Regions from separate parts of the Moorella naiadis (nom. illeg.) genome, predicted to be linked through region 3. Evidence: riboswitches for the same ligand, from Rfam matches in the RefSeq annotation. Region 3 holds a riboswitch; each other region holds the start of a gene.

Region 1 (3,247 bases), on a different contig from region 3:
CCCCTCCTGGGGGCCGGGCTGTAGTTGCGCCGGCTGGCCTGCCTTCCCTTCTAGGGCCAGGCACGCCCAGAGCACCCAGATGGCATCCATGGTGTTTCCCGAGGTGCCGAAGCTCCCATCGGCGTTCAATGACTTATCCCTCAGGTAATCAACGGCACTCTTCCCCGGGCCGCTTTTCCAGGCCGTCGGGTCCATACCTAGGGTTTTCAAGGTCACCATCACTTCTGCCGTGTCAATTACCGGGTCGTCCATGCCGGCCATAAAGCTGCCGTCAGGCTTTTGCTGCTTCTGCATCCAGGCCAGGCCGTTTTGAATGGCCTGCTGCACCTGTAGATCTTTTTTTTGCGGGTCCAAATAGTGCAGTGTTCGCACCGCCTCAGCGGTGGCCATGAAGTCGGCGTAGTATTGGTCGCCGTCCTGCGACCCCCAGCTGCCGTACCGGGCATTTTGTTCCTTGACATACTGTCTTTCTAGGATGTAATTCCTGGCCAGGCGGATGTTTATCTGCTCCAGCATCCCCGCCCTGCTTAAAAAATCAAAGGCAGGCATGTTGTTGTAGATGCTTAACGGCCCGATATCTTCAAAGCCTCTGTCGGTCTGCCTGTTTTTCAAGGCCTGCAGCAACCGGCCGGCCAGGTCCTTTTCCCCCAGCGCCTGCATGGCCGCCAGGTCCTGGGCCAACTGCTTGGCCCGTATTTCTCCCCCTTTATCCAGATCATTCCTGACTGCTTTTACCACTGCCTCCCGCAAAGTCACGCCCTGGTGCGTCCAGGCACCGGCGTCAACACCGGCCTGTCTCAGCACGTAAAAAGCGTACGACCCCACGCCCATTTCTGAGTTAAGCAACCCGTTTTTTAAATAATCATGCTGCAGGAATTGCACTGCTTTATCCATCAAGGGAGAAACAGCCGCTTCCCCCCACGCCGGTACCACCAGGAGCATCAACAGGCCGATAATTAAACATACCGCCGTTGCCAGGGCCGCCGGCCGCCCGCCGGGATGAAAGGCCTGGCGAGTAGACATATTAATTCCTCCCTTACCTTGAGAGATATAAAGTACGTTATCTTTATGCCCCTGACAACAACCGCGGTAACGGCGCAGCAAACATCGCCGCTGCCTTCAATTGTCGCCCTACGGCCACCTAAAACGAATAAACGGCCTCATGCTAACACCTCCCCGTAATACTCCGCGGGTGGGTTAGAATAGGCCGTCCAGGTACCGGTCCCGGCGCATCGGGGACTTCCAGTTATCTGCTCCTTTGGAAGCCCCTTGCCGGACCGGCTGGCAGCATTTGAGCCCGGCCCCTCGGGGCCAGGCGCCTACCCTGATAAAATTAAAACCCCTGCTCCAAATAAGACAGGGGGTGTGCCCGTTCCCCATCCTGCGTAGGGAGCATCAGCTCGATAGCAAGCACCCGGTATCCTGGCTCGGGTTCACCGCTCCCCCACACCTTCCCAGTCCGGCACCCAGCTCCTTTTACTGCACCACCCCGGGCATTTTCCCTACTAAAAGGAATTAACCCTTAGCGGCGGAGATCTCGCTGCCTACCGGACCAGTGGCCCGTTGTGGGGTCGCTCCCCCTTACAGTGGCGCGACCGCGCCGGCTTTACACCGGCTTCCCTTGATGCCTGCGCTATTTTATTTACGTTCGGTTTAGGTATTCTACATATCGTACCAGAATCCTGCCTGGCAGGATTTATTTTTTCGGCGGATGTGTATAATCATTCCTCTCCTGGTACAAACTCATCCTGCGTTCTTTTTCTATAGCTGTGGCATAGAATAAAAAGGGGGATAAACATGCCTGGCAAAAAAATACTCATGCTGGTTGGCGATTACGTAGAAGATTATGAAGCTAGCTTTCCTTTTCAGGCCTTAACTATGTTGAGGTATACCGTTCACAGCGTTTCTCCTGGTAAATGGGCGGGAGAAACTGTAAAAACCGCTATTCATGACTTTGAAAAAGAGCAGACTTATAGCGAGAAGCCCGGGCACAATTTCCTTCTTACTGCTACCTTTGATAAAGTAGATCCCCTAGACTATATCGGCCTAGTTATCCCCGGCGGCCGTTCACCAGAATATTTACGCCTCAATGAACGAGTGCTGAAAATTGTCCAGCATTTTTTTATAACTAATAAGCCCGTAGCCGTTACCTGCCACGGGCCGCAAATTTTAATAGCAGCCGGCGTACTTAGAGGCAAGCTGTGTACAGGTTATCCTGGAATTAAACCCGATCTTCTTCTCGCTGGAGCTATATGGGGCGAAGTTAATGAAACTTTAGCTAATGTGTACAGGGATGGCAATCTGGTTTCTGCCGCCTCCTGGCGGGGAAATCCAGAATGGATAAGACAATTTGCTGGACTGATCGCCGGTATCGATTCCTTGCTAGGGGCTTAACCATAGATTATATAATTATTATATAATAATTAATGATGGCTGCAAAAACAATCCTGCTGCCTACGGTAAAGCAGGCGTCTTTAAAGGGGGCTCCCTATTTAATCATTTCCAGGTAAGCGTCAATCCGGACCTTAAGCTGTTGCAGATCCCCCGTCGAGTAATCCGTCTCGATTTGCAAAAACGGTAGCCCTGCCTTTTGCTGGATCATATTTCTAATGTTATGGGATTCAATATTATAGGTATGGCAGGCTTGCCAGGTAAGATCGATTACCCCGTCGACCCGGTATTCTTGAATAAGCCGCGCCAGCAATTCCAAACGGCCTTTATTGGGAGTTAAGCAGGAACAAGGTGTCTGTAAGTATTTGGCCGCAATGGCCCGGAGGGGTTCTTCCTCCTCATCAATCAAGGGTTCCAGAGGTTTAAGGCCGCTGCAGGATTCCAGGCAGACTACTACGCCGCCTCCTTCCTCAACCAGCTTAATTACCTTCTCCGAACCCAGGCCCACCGGGCAACCGGTTAAAAGTAGTCGCGGTGTCCCGGGCGGTGCTGCGTAAAACCCTTCAGCCATTTGTTCCTTAACCGTTGCAATTACCTGATAGATGGCGGCCGTGCCGGTAGATAGATCGGGGGTAAACCCTTTAGCCCAGAGGACTTTTAAGAGATCTAAACCTGACAGCGGTGCCGGGTCATGGCAGTTTAATCGGTTAAACTCCAGCAGTGCCCGTCGTTCTTGATTAACCTGGCGGATTGCCTCCCTCAATTTTATCGCCGTAATGGTAACGCCAAACTCCCTTTCCAGGCGCTCCTTGGTCTTAACTACTTCGTGATACCAGTAAGCCAGCGCTCCTTCACC
Region 2 (3,247 bases), on a different contig from region 3:
GCCCAGGATCTCCCCTTGGAGGTTCAGGAGGGCTGTACCGATAGTTAAAGCCCCATGGACCAGGGCCGTGGCCCGCTGGCTGGCCAGAGCCGCCAGGGAATCCCAGAAACCCGGTTCCATGGCTGCTCGCTGCAATAACTCCTGGACTGCCTCCACCGTGGTGGCGGCCAGGATCTCTTGTACCAGTTCACGGGAGGCCCCTGCTGCCGCCGCCCGGGCGGCGATAATCTCCTGGCGGGCGTCGGCAATATGGCTGTGGGTATAAAAAATACCGCCCGCTACCTTCACCAGCTTGCCTGCGTGGCCCCAGAGGAGAACCCCCTTGACCGGGCGTTCCGCGCAGGCCTCCAAAAGGTAACCGATAAAATTGCTGGTGAGGATAACGGCGGTGGCCGGCAGGCCATATTTCTCCTCGGCCTGGCGCTGGCCCAGACGGCCCGGCGTCAAAACCAGGGTTTTCCAGCCAGCTGCCAGGGCGACATCGATCTGGGGTACCAGGGAGGTGCGGAAGGCTTCCTCCGACATGGGTTCGACTATGCCGGTGGTGCCCAAGATGGATAAACCGCCGGTAATCCCCAGGCGGGGGTTCAGGGTGCGCCGGGCCAGCTCTTCACCCCTGGGGATGCTAATCTCTAGCTCCATTCCCTGGCCGGCCGGTACCAGGTCAGCTACCGCACTGTTAATCATGGCCCTGGGCACGGGATTAATGGCCGGTTCTCCCACCGGCACGGCCAGGCCGGGCCGGGTAACTGTACCGATGCCAGCACCGCCCCGCAGGACGATCCCCTTAGCTCTTTTCCGGGCGCGGACGTGAACGGCCGCGCCGTCGGTGACATCGGGGTCGTCGCCGGCGTCTTTAATTACTACTGCCTCGACCTCATCAAGATTTTTCTGAAGCAGGGTAACCGGCATGATTATTTTTTCGCCCCGGGGCAAGGTCAGGGAGACTGTATTTACCGTTTCATGCCGCCACAAGGCCAGGGCGGCGGCCCGGGCCGCCGCTGCGGCGCAAGTGCCGGTTGTATAGCCCCGTCGTAATTCTTTGGCCACCGGTTTCTCCTCCAATAATATGGTTAGCTACTTCGGGGGTAAGGCAGGTTCCTTTCAGGCGCTGGTGGCGCCATTATACTTGTGTCGAGCTCGGCCGGCTTCGGGCGCAGCTTTAACTCGGCCTCCGGCCTCAAACAGGCGGCTGCGCTTATCCTCGGTTGGGACGCTAGTCCCCATGAGGGAAGGAGGGTGATAGGTCTTCACCCTTGAGGACTACTGGCAGACCGGCTACAACCAAGTATACTGTATCGGCCTGGCGGGCCAGCTCCTGGTTGGCCAGGCCCAGGAGGTCGCGAAAAAGGCGGCCCAGGGGATAGGGTGGCACCAGGCCCAGCCCCACCTCATCGGTAACGATAATTACCCGCGCCCGGGCCTGGCGGGCTGCGACAGCCAGCTCCTGCACCTTGGCCATAATGCCCGCGATAATCTTCTCCTGCTCATCCTGGCTACCTGCTCCCTCGCCGTCGTAACTACCCAGGAGGTTGGTAAGCCACATCCCCAGGCTGTCCATGAGTAGGGTAACAGCTCTAGCACCTTCTTGTTCTATCGCCGCGGCAACCTCCAGGGGAACCTCCACCGTCCGCCAGCAGGCCGGGCGGCGGCGGCGATGCCTGGCCACCCGAGCAGCCATTTCGGCATCATCAACGGTGGCTGTTGCCAGGTAGACGACTTCACCCCCTGCCCGGCCTGCCAGTTCCTCTGCCAGGCTGCTCTTGCCGCTCCGGCTACCGCCGGTGATCATGATCAGCGGCCCGCGTTCTTCCATTTTGCCATCCAAAATACCCTACCTACCTGAAATGACGTTTACGGCGGCCAGTTCCCGCCGCAAAAATAAACTCCAGCCTCGCGCAAACGGCTGGAGTAAATTCTTTTATATTTCACCCCTAAACGCGAGGGTTCAGCAACAGGCAGGTTTCCTGGCTCCCGGCTCCCTGCTTTCCCTCGCCTTCCCAGTATAACACCAGTGGCTACTTGAGGAAAAACTCCCCGGTTACAGTGGCGCGACCGCTCAGGATTTACACCTGATTCCCTTTTCCCGGCAAGCACCTGTTGTTTATTAAATTTGACTATAGTATAAACCATCCCTCTATACCGGTCAAGCCCCGGGCACAATATGCCCTTGCAGCTTGCCCGCTAAGAATACTAATTCCTTGTTTTTTTGCCAGATGGCCCGGGCATAACGATGGTTACGGGTCTGCAGTTGTTCCTTTTCCCAGCGCAAGCGGTTCACTATTTCCCACTTCTCGACCTCGCTTTTCTCCACCAGGCGCATCAGGACACGCCGGCTGATCCGCAATTGCTCGATCCTGCTTTCCAATTCTTTAATTCGCCGGTAAAGGGCTGCCTGGCTATCATCAGCCAACGGCCCCCACCCCCTCCTGTTCATTTGTTAAAGTATATGCCCGGCGCCCAATCCTTAGTCGCCTGCTCCTTAATCTTTTGCAATCGCTCCATTAACCTTTCCAGCTCAGCCGCATTTAAGGTGCAGGAGCCCAGGTCGGCGTGGGTATCTCCCGGTCGCCCGTGGAAATCGGAACCACCGGTTATAACCAGGTTGTAGGCAGTAGCTATTTGCCGGTAATGCCTCATGACGGCGGCGTCATGATAGGGATAATAAACCTCAAGACCCTGGAGGCCAACGGCTACCAGCCTGGGAATTAGATCATTCACCTGGCTGAGACCCGGGTGGGCCAGGACCGGCAGGCCCCTGGCTTTTAAAATTATCTCCACGGCCCAGGCGGGTGGTACCCTGGTCCGGGGCACGTAAGCCGGGCGCCCCCGCGCTAACAGGGTTTTAAAGGCGGCATCTACGGAGGGTAAATAGCCCTTATGTACCAGGGCGGCCGCTATATGGGGCCGGCCCATGGCTTCACCCCGGACCTCCTGCTCCACATCCGCCACCTGCAGGTCATAGCCCAGGTCCCGCAGCCGGGCGACAATCTTCAGGCAGCGCCGGTAGCGAGCCTGGCGCATAACGGCTAAAAAGGCCAGAAGATCCCGCTGGTGCCAGTCGAAACCGTAACCCAGGAGGTGGACCTCCCGGCCCTCCGCCTCGGTACTTAACTCGATCCCGGCGATTACCGGCAGACCGATTTCCTGCCCGGCGGCCAGGGCTTCCGCCAGGCCGGCAACAGTATCGTGATCAGTTATCCCCAGGGCCGCCAACCCCTTCTCGCCGGCCAGGTGTACTACCCGG
Region 3 (3,247 bases):
ACGGTGATCCCTATCCCGGACTGGGTAGTGGGGACGTTTTTTTCGCTGCTGCCGGTGAGGGCTTTCTCCGGGTCGATGCCCAACGCTCGGATCTCGTCGGCCACGCCTTCCCGGATGGCCGCGCCTGCAGGTTCCGGCTCCACGCAAAGGGTGTTGGCAATGCAGGCTGGCCAGGCCCCGGCCGCCAGGACTTTCATCAGGGCCACCCTGGCGGTAAAACGGCCCAGGACGTACCCGGGCACGCGTACCACGTCGGCTACCTTGGGGCCGATAGCCCCGGCGGAGTCGCAGGCGATCACCAAGGACCTTTGCTCATCCAGGTCCAGGATGATCAGATCCCGGTAGCGGCGGGGGGAAAGGGTGGCCGGGGTCATTTCCCTTCACCTTTCCCCCGGCCGGCGGCATAGCTGGCGGGAAATACCCGGCGCAGGCTGGTAAAGGCAGCCGCTGCCAGGGCGATATTCAGGGCGGAAGCGAGCAATAAGGGCACCACCATGGCCAGGAAGAATGCTTTGCCGAACCCCGGCAGGGGGATGAACAGCGCCGGGAGCAAAAGGCCGTTGAGGGCTATTCCCACCCCTATTCCCAACCAGGGGGAAAGGCGGTAAAAGAGAGCAAAGAGGGCGACGACGGCGGCCATGCCGGCGGCGATAACCAGGTGGAGGGGCAGGGTGAGGGGGAACCCGGCGGTAAAGGCGGTGAGCAGGTGCCCCAGGGCTGCTATCAGGGCCCCATCGGCGGGCCCCAGGATGAGGGCGCCGAGAAAGCCGGGAAAAGAATCGAAGGCCGGCGTGCCGGTGATGCTGGGTATTTTTAGATTAGCGCCCACAGTTGACAGGGCGATGAGCATGGCCAGGGTGGCTAGGCGCCTGGCCGTCCAGCGACTTGCCTTGCCGGTCGAGGGAGATACTGCCGGTTTCGCCATGTTTGCTTCACCTTCCTGATATGAAGATTTTGTCAGTGGCAATCCGGGGGGCCGGGTCGCCCCCAATTAAAAAGTCCCCAGCCGTCTTCCGGCTGGGGACTTTACCATCATCCCCGGTTGCTTCTCCCCTTTCCTGGCGAAGGTGAGAGGTCCCATGGACAGGCAGGTCTCCTGGCTCGCGCTTCCTTGTTTTACGATGCCTTCCCGGGAACTATCCCAGTGGCGTTATATCGTAAACTCCACGCTCACAGTGGCGGGACCGCGCCGGATCGCAGCCTGAAAAGGCGGTTACCGGACTTCCCTATTCTTCCCCTTCCGGGACACCTGTCCATTTTCCATATATGGCTGTCAATTATTAATATAATCCACCACCAGGCTTTTGACAAGTCCTGTTTCCAAAACCTACCCTGGAAAGTCCATGACAAATTTGTCGCCGCGAATAGTATTGGGGCTAAGTTGTCCGTTTATTTCTGGCGGAAAAGGCCAGCTCTGGCCGGGTTACCCTGGCTCGCTAGCCAATTGACCGCACCGGTGAGCGGGGCGCGGAAGCTATATAGAAACTATATAAATGACGTCCCCTGCCCATGAACTTGCTGTTGCCGGGGTATACTAGATTTGATTGATAGCAAGGGAGTGGGCATGATGGACGATGATGCTTCTTTACGGGAAAAGGTGCGGCAGCTCCTGCGGAAGGATAAGGACCTGCGCAGTTACGGTTTGAATGCCGACGTGATCGAGGGCGAGGCCCAGCTCCAGGGCATCGTCGATACCCTGGGGGAGAAGGAGCGGGCCGGAGGGTTGATCAGTAAAGTGCCTGGGGTGAAAAGTGTGGCCAATGCCGTGGCTATCAGCACCGACGGTGCCGTCCGGGACGAAGACGTGACCATAGAGGTTGCCGAGGAGCTGGACCAGGACCCGCGGGTGGACCTGCGCCATATTGGCGCCGAAAGCGTTGGCGGCCACGGCACGGTGGTTTTAAAGGGCCGGGCGGAAGACCCGGCCGAGATGGAGGCGGCCCGGGAGGCGGCATTTAAAGCCCGGGGTGTAACCCGGGTAGTGAGCCAGGTTAAGGTAGGGGGAGAGGAAATGAGCCTGGAAAATATTTTCCACAGCCAGGTGAATAACGATAGGGAAGAGTAAGGTTGAATCAGCTGCGGGAGGGCTTTCCTCCCGCGGCTCAATTTATATTTATTGCCATTTCACCTGGATAATATTAAAATAGTATCAAGAAATAAAGATGTACGTTGTTGGGAGGTGATATGATGACGTGGGAAGAGGTAAGAAGGCTTTTCCCAAATAAATATATACAAGCAGGTGTGATACTTGATTTAAAAAGTTTGCGGGTCTATTTCGGGTCTATTTCAATGAGGGGTAAATAATATACCCTTGTCTCACTTCCAGGGAGGCCGTAGTAAAAGAAGGTCAGGGTCGGGTCGTCGTGTTCCGGCCTCTCCGGGTGGCAGGGGAAGAGTTCGATAAAACCGTGACGGCGCAGGTTTGCCGGGGCTTCTTTCGCGAGCCCTGGTATATATTTTTCTATGGACCGGGGAGCGGTTATCCGCACCATGTAATTTGCACGCTCCTCATCTGTCAGGGGCGAGGGCGGCACCCAGTCCGGGAAGTTGCGGCTGCAGTCGCGGCTGAGGAAATCGAATTTCAGGAGCTGGTAGAAGCGATCGAGCTGAGCCTGCGTAAGGTTACGTAAGCACCCTGCTCGTGCCATGATGGCAGCAGGCTGTGCTGCTTCTGTAGGCCTGTGCGCTGGCTCCAGTTTGCTAGGTGTTTCTCCTGGTCTAACCTTTTCCAGCCCGGCCTCGGGGATGGGGATTTTACCGGGACCGGCGGGGGGATTCCCATGGCTGCCTGCCCCATGAATGTTGCCGGCTCCATTCCGGAGGCTACCATGATAATCTGGTAAGGGTTGTATGACGATCCTCGTGGCGATTCCCCGGGTCAGGCTGATGGCAAAGGCCGCCAGGTGGTTAAAGAGATCCCGCTGGCTGTGGCCGCGGCGCAAGAAGCCCTTTGCCTCCCACCAGGCGGCCAGGGCCTCGTAGAGGGCGAAGTAGCTGCCGTCAAAGGCGGTGGCGGCCAGGTAGGCAAAAGCGTGGTCGGCCAGGTGGCTGTTGCCGTAATACTTGAGGAGGTCTTCAATGACGTGGAGGCGCAGCATCTCATCGTAAGCGATGGCGCTGTTGGCCAGGACCTGGTAGGGCGGCCGGTCGAGGAAGAGGTAGCCGAACTCATCGGCCCGGGCGCGTAGGCTCGTGCCTTTCAGGAGTTTCAGAAAGCCGAGCTGGATCTCGTGGGGTTTCAGGGCCG
Region 4 (3,247 bases), on a different contig from region 3:
TCTAGCGTTCCGCCGCATACCGGGCAAATACTTTGGTCGTTCTTCATGGCGTTTACTCCTTTCGCCTGACTTTGTAATCTATCCACTTCTTCTCATCCGGAAGGTAGAGGGTGATAATATCGCTTATGGGCGCCAAACTGCAAACTACATGTAACGGCAGGCCGGAAAGTGTACGACCGTAAATAAGACAGCTTGGAAAAGGCTTATCGTCGGGATATTCTTCGATTATTTCGCCATTCAGGATTGCGGCTTCCATATCGTTTGTAGTAATGCCCCGTTCCTTGGAACGAATTGCAGCGTGAACCGTTAAACGATATTGCCCTTCCCGTATCCTCTTTCGTATTTGCCCTATTTCCAAGGTTTTAGCCTCACAGTTCAAAACTATAGTACCATGCGGTAGAGGAAAACACAATCTATGAAATTCCCCGTGAAAAAGCCCAGAGATAAAAATCCCAGTAGCATTTCCGCCAGGAGTGGCCGGTGCGCCTCTTTACCGCTACCGGCGCATCTACGCCCGTAAGGAAGCTGTGGCTTCCTCGTCGACGGCGTTACCGTTAATGACCACGCCGTACTCCTCCTGGCCCTTGGCGGCCGAAATAATGCCGCACCCCCGGCCGGACCGGAGAAGAGCCCCTTGATCCCAAAGGAACTGGCCGCGCGGCTATCGGTCAGGCCGCCGTTATTCTGCATTAGCCATACTCGACCCTTCATGCCTTCCCCGGCGAAAAAGGCTTGGAGCTCCTCCAGGTGGTCGGCCAGGAGGGGGCTTAAAGCGGCGTTTAAAACCGTGGTCGAGGTTCGTTCATACTCCCCCAGGCGGGGGGATACCTCGGAAGAGAGGGAGATGAATACCCCCGGCAGGCGGCGGCGGAGGTAAGCGCCTACCTCCTGTTCGTGGGCGGGATTTTTAAAAGCAAAAAGCAGGCATACCGCCACGGCCGCGACGCCTTACGCCTCCAGCTGGGCGGCAATGGCGGCCAGTTGCTCCCGGTCTAGTGGGAGTAGCGGGACGCCCCGGTAATCCATCCTCTCCCGGAGGCCGAAGCGCAGCCGTCGCGGTACCAGGACCGGCGGTACCGGAGCCCGGAAATCCCATTGGTTCTTTCTCCGGGAGCGCCTGATTTCCAGGGCATCCCGGAAACCGGCAGTGGTGATGAGGGCCGTCTTCACCCCCTTTTTCTCGATCAGGGCGTTAAGGGCCACGGTGAGGATCATCACCCGGGGGGCCATGGCGATATAGGTGGCCAGGGCGCAGCGCTGCAGTTCGCCCCCGGAGAGGGTGATGGGGCTCCTGGTTGCCAGGTGCCGGCCGCCGACGAAGGTGAGGGCACCATCGACCCGGGCACGGATCTCCTCCCTTTCCAGGCCCAGGTTGCCGGCCCCGAAGGCCACGTCTTCAGCAACGCTGAGGTGAAAGAGCTGGTTCTGGGGTTCCTGGTCGACATAGGCCATAAAGGTGGCTATGGCCGGCAGGGTCAAGGAGGCCAGCTCGCGGCTCTTGACTCTTACCTCGCCCACCAACCGGCCGGGGAAAAAATGGGGTATCGCCCCTGCCAGGCAGCGGGCCAGGGTGGACTTACCCGCCCCGGATACCCCGGTGATGACGACAAACTCCCCCTCCTGGATGTGCAGGTCGATATCTTTAAGGACGGTTGCGCTGCCGGGGTAAGAAAAAGACTTAATTGTTGCTCGGATCACGCGCCTTCACCCCCGAAAACAAAAATCCCCACCCAATTAATGGGTGGGGATTTTACCATCATCCGCCACAACAGGTCCACGCCGGGGCAGGTCTCCTGGCTCCCGGATCACCGGAACTCCTGCACCTTCCCCCGCAGGGTGGTCTTGGCAGGCTCCTCCCCGGACACAGTGGCGGGTCCGCTCAGGATTGACACCTGATTCCCTATTCTCCCGCTTAGGCAGCGGGCACCTCCGACGCTTCATAAGGTTTCTTGTTACTAAAAATATACGACGCCCGGTCGAAAATTCCTGCCAGGAGCTTAAAAAAACCGCCAGATCCACCGTATCTTAGAGGGAGTAAATAGTCGGCAGGAGTTCTTTTAGAAGCCGATCAAGGCAGGTAAGGCGCCAACATATCTTAACCGGGAGGGTTTTCCAACCCCGGATAACCCGGATGCTTGGGCAATTAACCTGGCAAAAGTGAAGTGGCAGGGGCTTTTTTAGCCGCGGGCAGCAGCCTTTTTCTCCTGATAACAGGTTTGAAGCAGGGTCGTCACCGGTCCGGGGTGGCCATCACCAACGGGACGGCCGTCTACCTGCGTCAGGGGGAGGATTTCCATCAGGCTGTTGGTCAGGAAGGCTTCCCTTGCTGTAGCGAGCGCCTCCGGTGGTAAAGGTTCTTCTTTTACCATCAGGCCCAGGCCGGTAGCTATTTTCAGGACCCGGGCACGGGCCAGGCCGGGGAGGGGGCCGCTGGCCGGATCGGGGGTATAGAGGGCATCATCAGAAACAATAAAAAGATTGCTGCGGCTGCCTTCGGCCAGGTAACCATCCAGGTTCAGGAGCAGGGCCTCGCGGGCTCCCCTGGACCGGGCCTCGGCCAGGGCCAGGAGGTTTTCCAGATAGTTCATGGTCTTCAATCCGGCCAGGGGGGAACGCTGGTTGCGAGGTATGCTCACAATGGCTGCCGGGCAGCCTCGATGGTACTCCTGAGGGGTATAGGGCAGGCCGTCATTTACCGCCAGGAGCAGGTTAAAACCCTCCCGGCCCTGGAAAAAATTAAGACGGGCGCGGCCGATAGTTACGCCTCTTCTAGCGATGGCCTCCTGGAAGGGGATATTGATAGTCTCCTTTGCAGGTGGTGGCCAGCCCAGGTGCAAAGCACTGTTGGTAAGGCGCTCCAGGTGTTCGTCAAGAAACAGGGGCTGACGATTCTCAATGCGGATGGTCTCAAAGAGCCCGGCTCCGTACAAGAAGCCGGGAGCATCCGGGTCGATGCCGGTTGTGGTGGGGGGATACAAGGAGCCATTTAAATAGACAACCGATCCTGTCATTTTATTCTTTTCCTCCATGTAAAGCCGCATAAAGCCGCGATCAAGCCGCGGGCTTTGTCTAGAGTCTCCTGGTATTCAAGCAGGGGTTGGGAGTCGGCCGTCACGGCGCCGCCGACCTGGAAATAGGCCTGGTCACTGGCTAGAAGCAAGGTCCGGATGACAATATTCCAGTCGGCTTCCCCGTCGAACCCCAGGTAGCCGATGGCCCCGGTGTATACGCTGCGCCGTACAGGCTC

Evidence for each region. A riboswitch is a leader RNA that binds a small molecule or an ion and turns the genes downstream of it on or off. The one in region 3 is predicted to bind cobalamin.
Region 1: it holds a riboswitch for cobalamin, as region 3 does, so the genes downstream of both, SDD30_RS07900 (S-layer homology domain-containing protein) here and SDD30_RS08625 (ECF transporter S component) in region 3, are expected to answer to the same signal.
Region 2: it holds a riboswitch for cobalamin, as region 3 does, so the genes downstream of both, cobU (bifunctional adenosylcobinamide kinase/adenosylcobinamide-phosphate guanylyltransferase) here and SDD30_RS08625 (ECF transporter S component) in region 3, are expected to answer to the same signal.
Region 4: it holds a riboswitch for cobalamin, as region 3 does, so the genes downstream of both, SDD30_RS03895 (ABC transporter ATP-binding protein) here and SDD30_RS08625 (ECF transporter S component) in region 3, are expected to answer to the same signal.

The regions. Positions count from the first base shown of each region.
Region 1 covers NZ_JAXGFQ010000009.1:85,478-88,724, reverse strand. Annotated here, with positions in the region: gene SDD30_RS07900 (S-layer homology domain-containing protein) at 1-1,023, opposite strand, end outside; cobalamin riboswitch at 1,417-1,621, opposite strand; gene SDD30_RS07895 (DJ-1/PfpI family protein) at 1,798-2,394, shown strand; gene SDD30_RS07890 (double-cubane-cluster-containing anaerobic reductase) at 2,489-3,247, opposite strand, start outside.
Region 2 covers NZ_JAXGFQ010000003.1:100,885-104,131, forward strand. Annotated here, with positions in the region: gene cbiD (cobalt-precorrin-5B (C(1))-methyltransferase CbiD) at 1-1,050, opposite strand, end outside; gene cobU (bifunctional adenosylcobinamide kinase/adenosylcobinamide-phosphate guanylyltransferase) at 1,217-1,828, opposite strand; cobalamin riboswitch at 1,941-2,116, opposite strand; gene SDD30_RS02925 (translation initiation factor 2) at 2,147-2,413, opposite strand; gene SDD30_RS02930 (PHP domain-containing protein) at 2,434-3,247, opposite strand, start outside.
Region 3 covers NZ_JAXGFQ010000010.1:106,273-109,519, reverse strand. Annotated here, with positions in the region: gene SDD30_RS08630 (AIR synthase related protein) at 1-374, opposite strand, end outside; gene SDD30_RS08625 (ECF transporter S component) at 371-925, opposite strand; cobalamin riboswitch at 1,070-1,268, opposite strand; gene SDD30_RS08620 (BON domain-containing protein) at 1,541-2,065, shown strand; gene SDD30_RS08615 (B12-binding domain-containing radical SAM protein) at 2,271-3,247, opposite strand, start outside.
Region 4 covers NZ_JAXGFQ010000004.1:97,676-100,922, reverse strand. Annotated here, with positions in the region: gene SDD30_RS03910 (YgiT-type zinc finger protein) at 1-47, opposite strand, end outside; gene SDD30_RS03905 (DUF4258 domain-containing protein) at 53-358, opposite strand; gene SDD30_RS03900 (hydantoinase/oxoprolinase family protein) at 382-936, opposite strand; gene SDD30_RS03895 (ABC transporter ATP-binding protein) at 949-1,698, opposite strand; cobalamin riboswitch at 1,768-1,946, opposite strand; gene SDD30_RS03890 (aminotransferase class IV) at 2,178-3,011, opposite strand; gene pabB (aminodeoxychorismate synthase component I) at 3,008-3,247, opposite strand, start outside.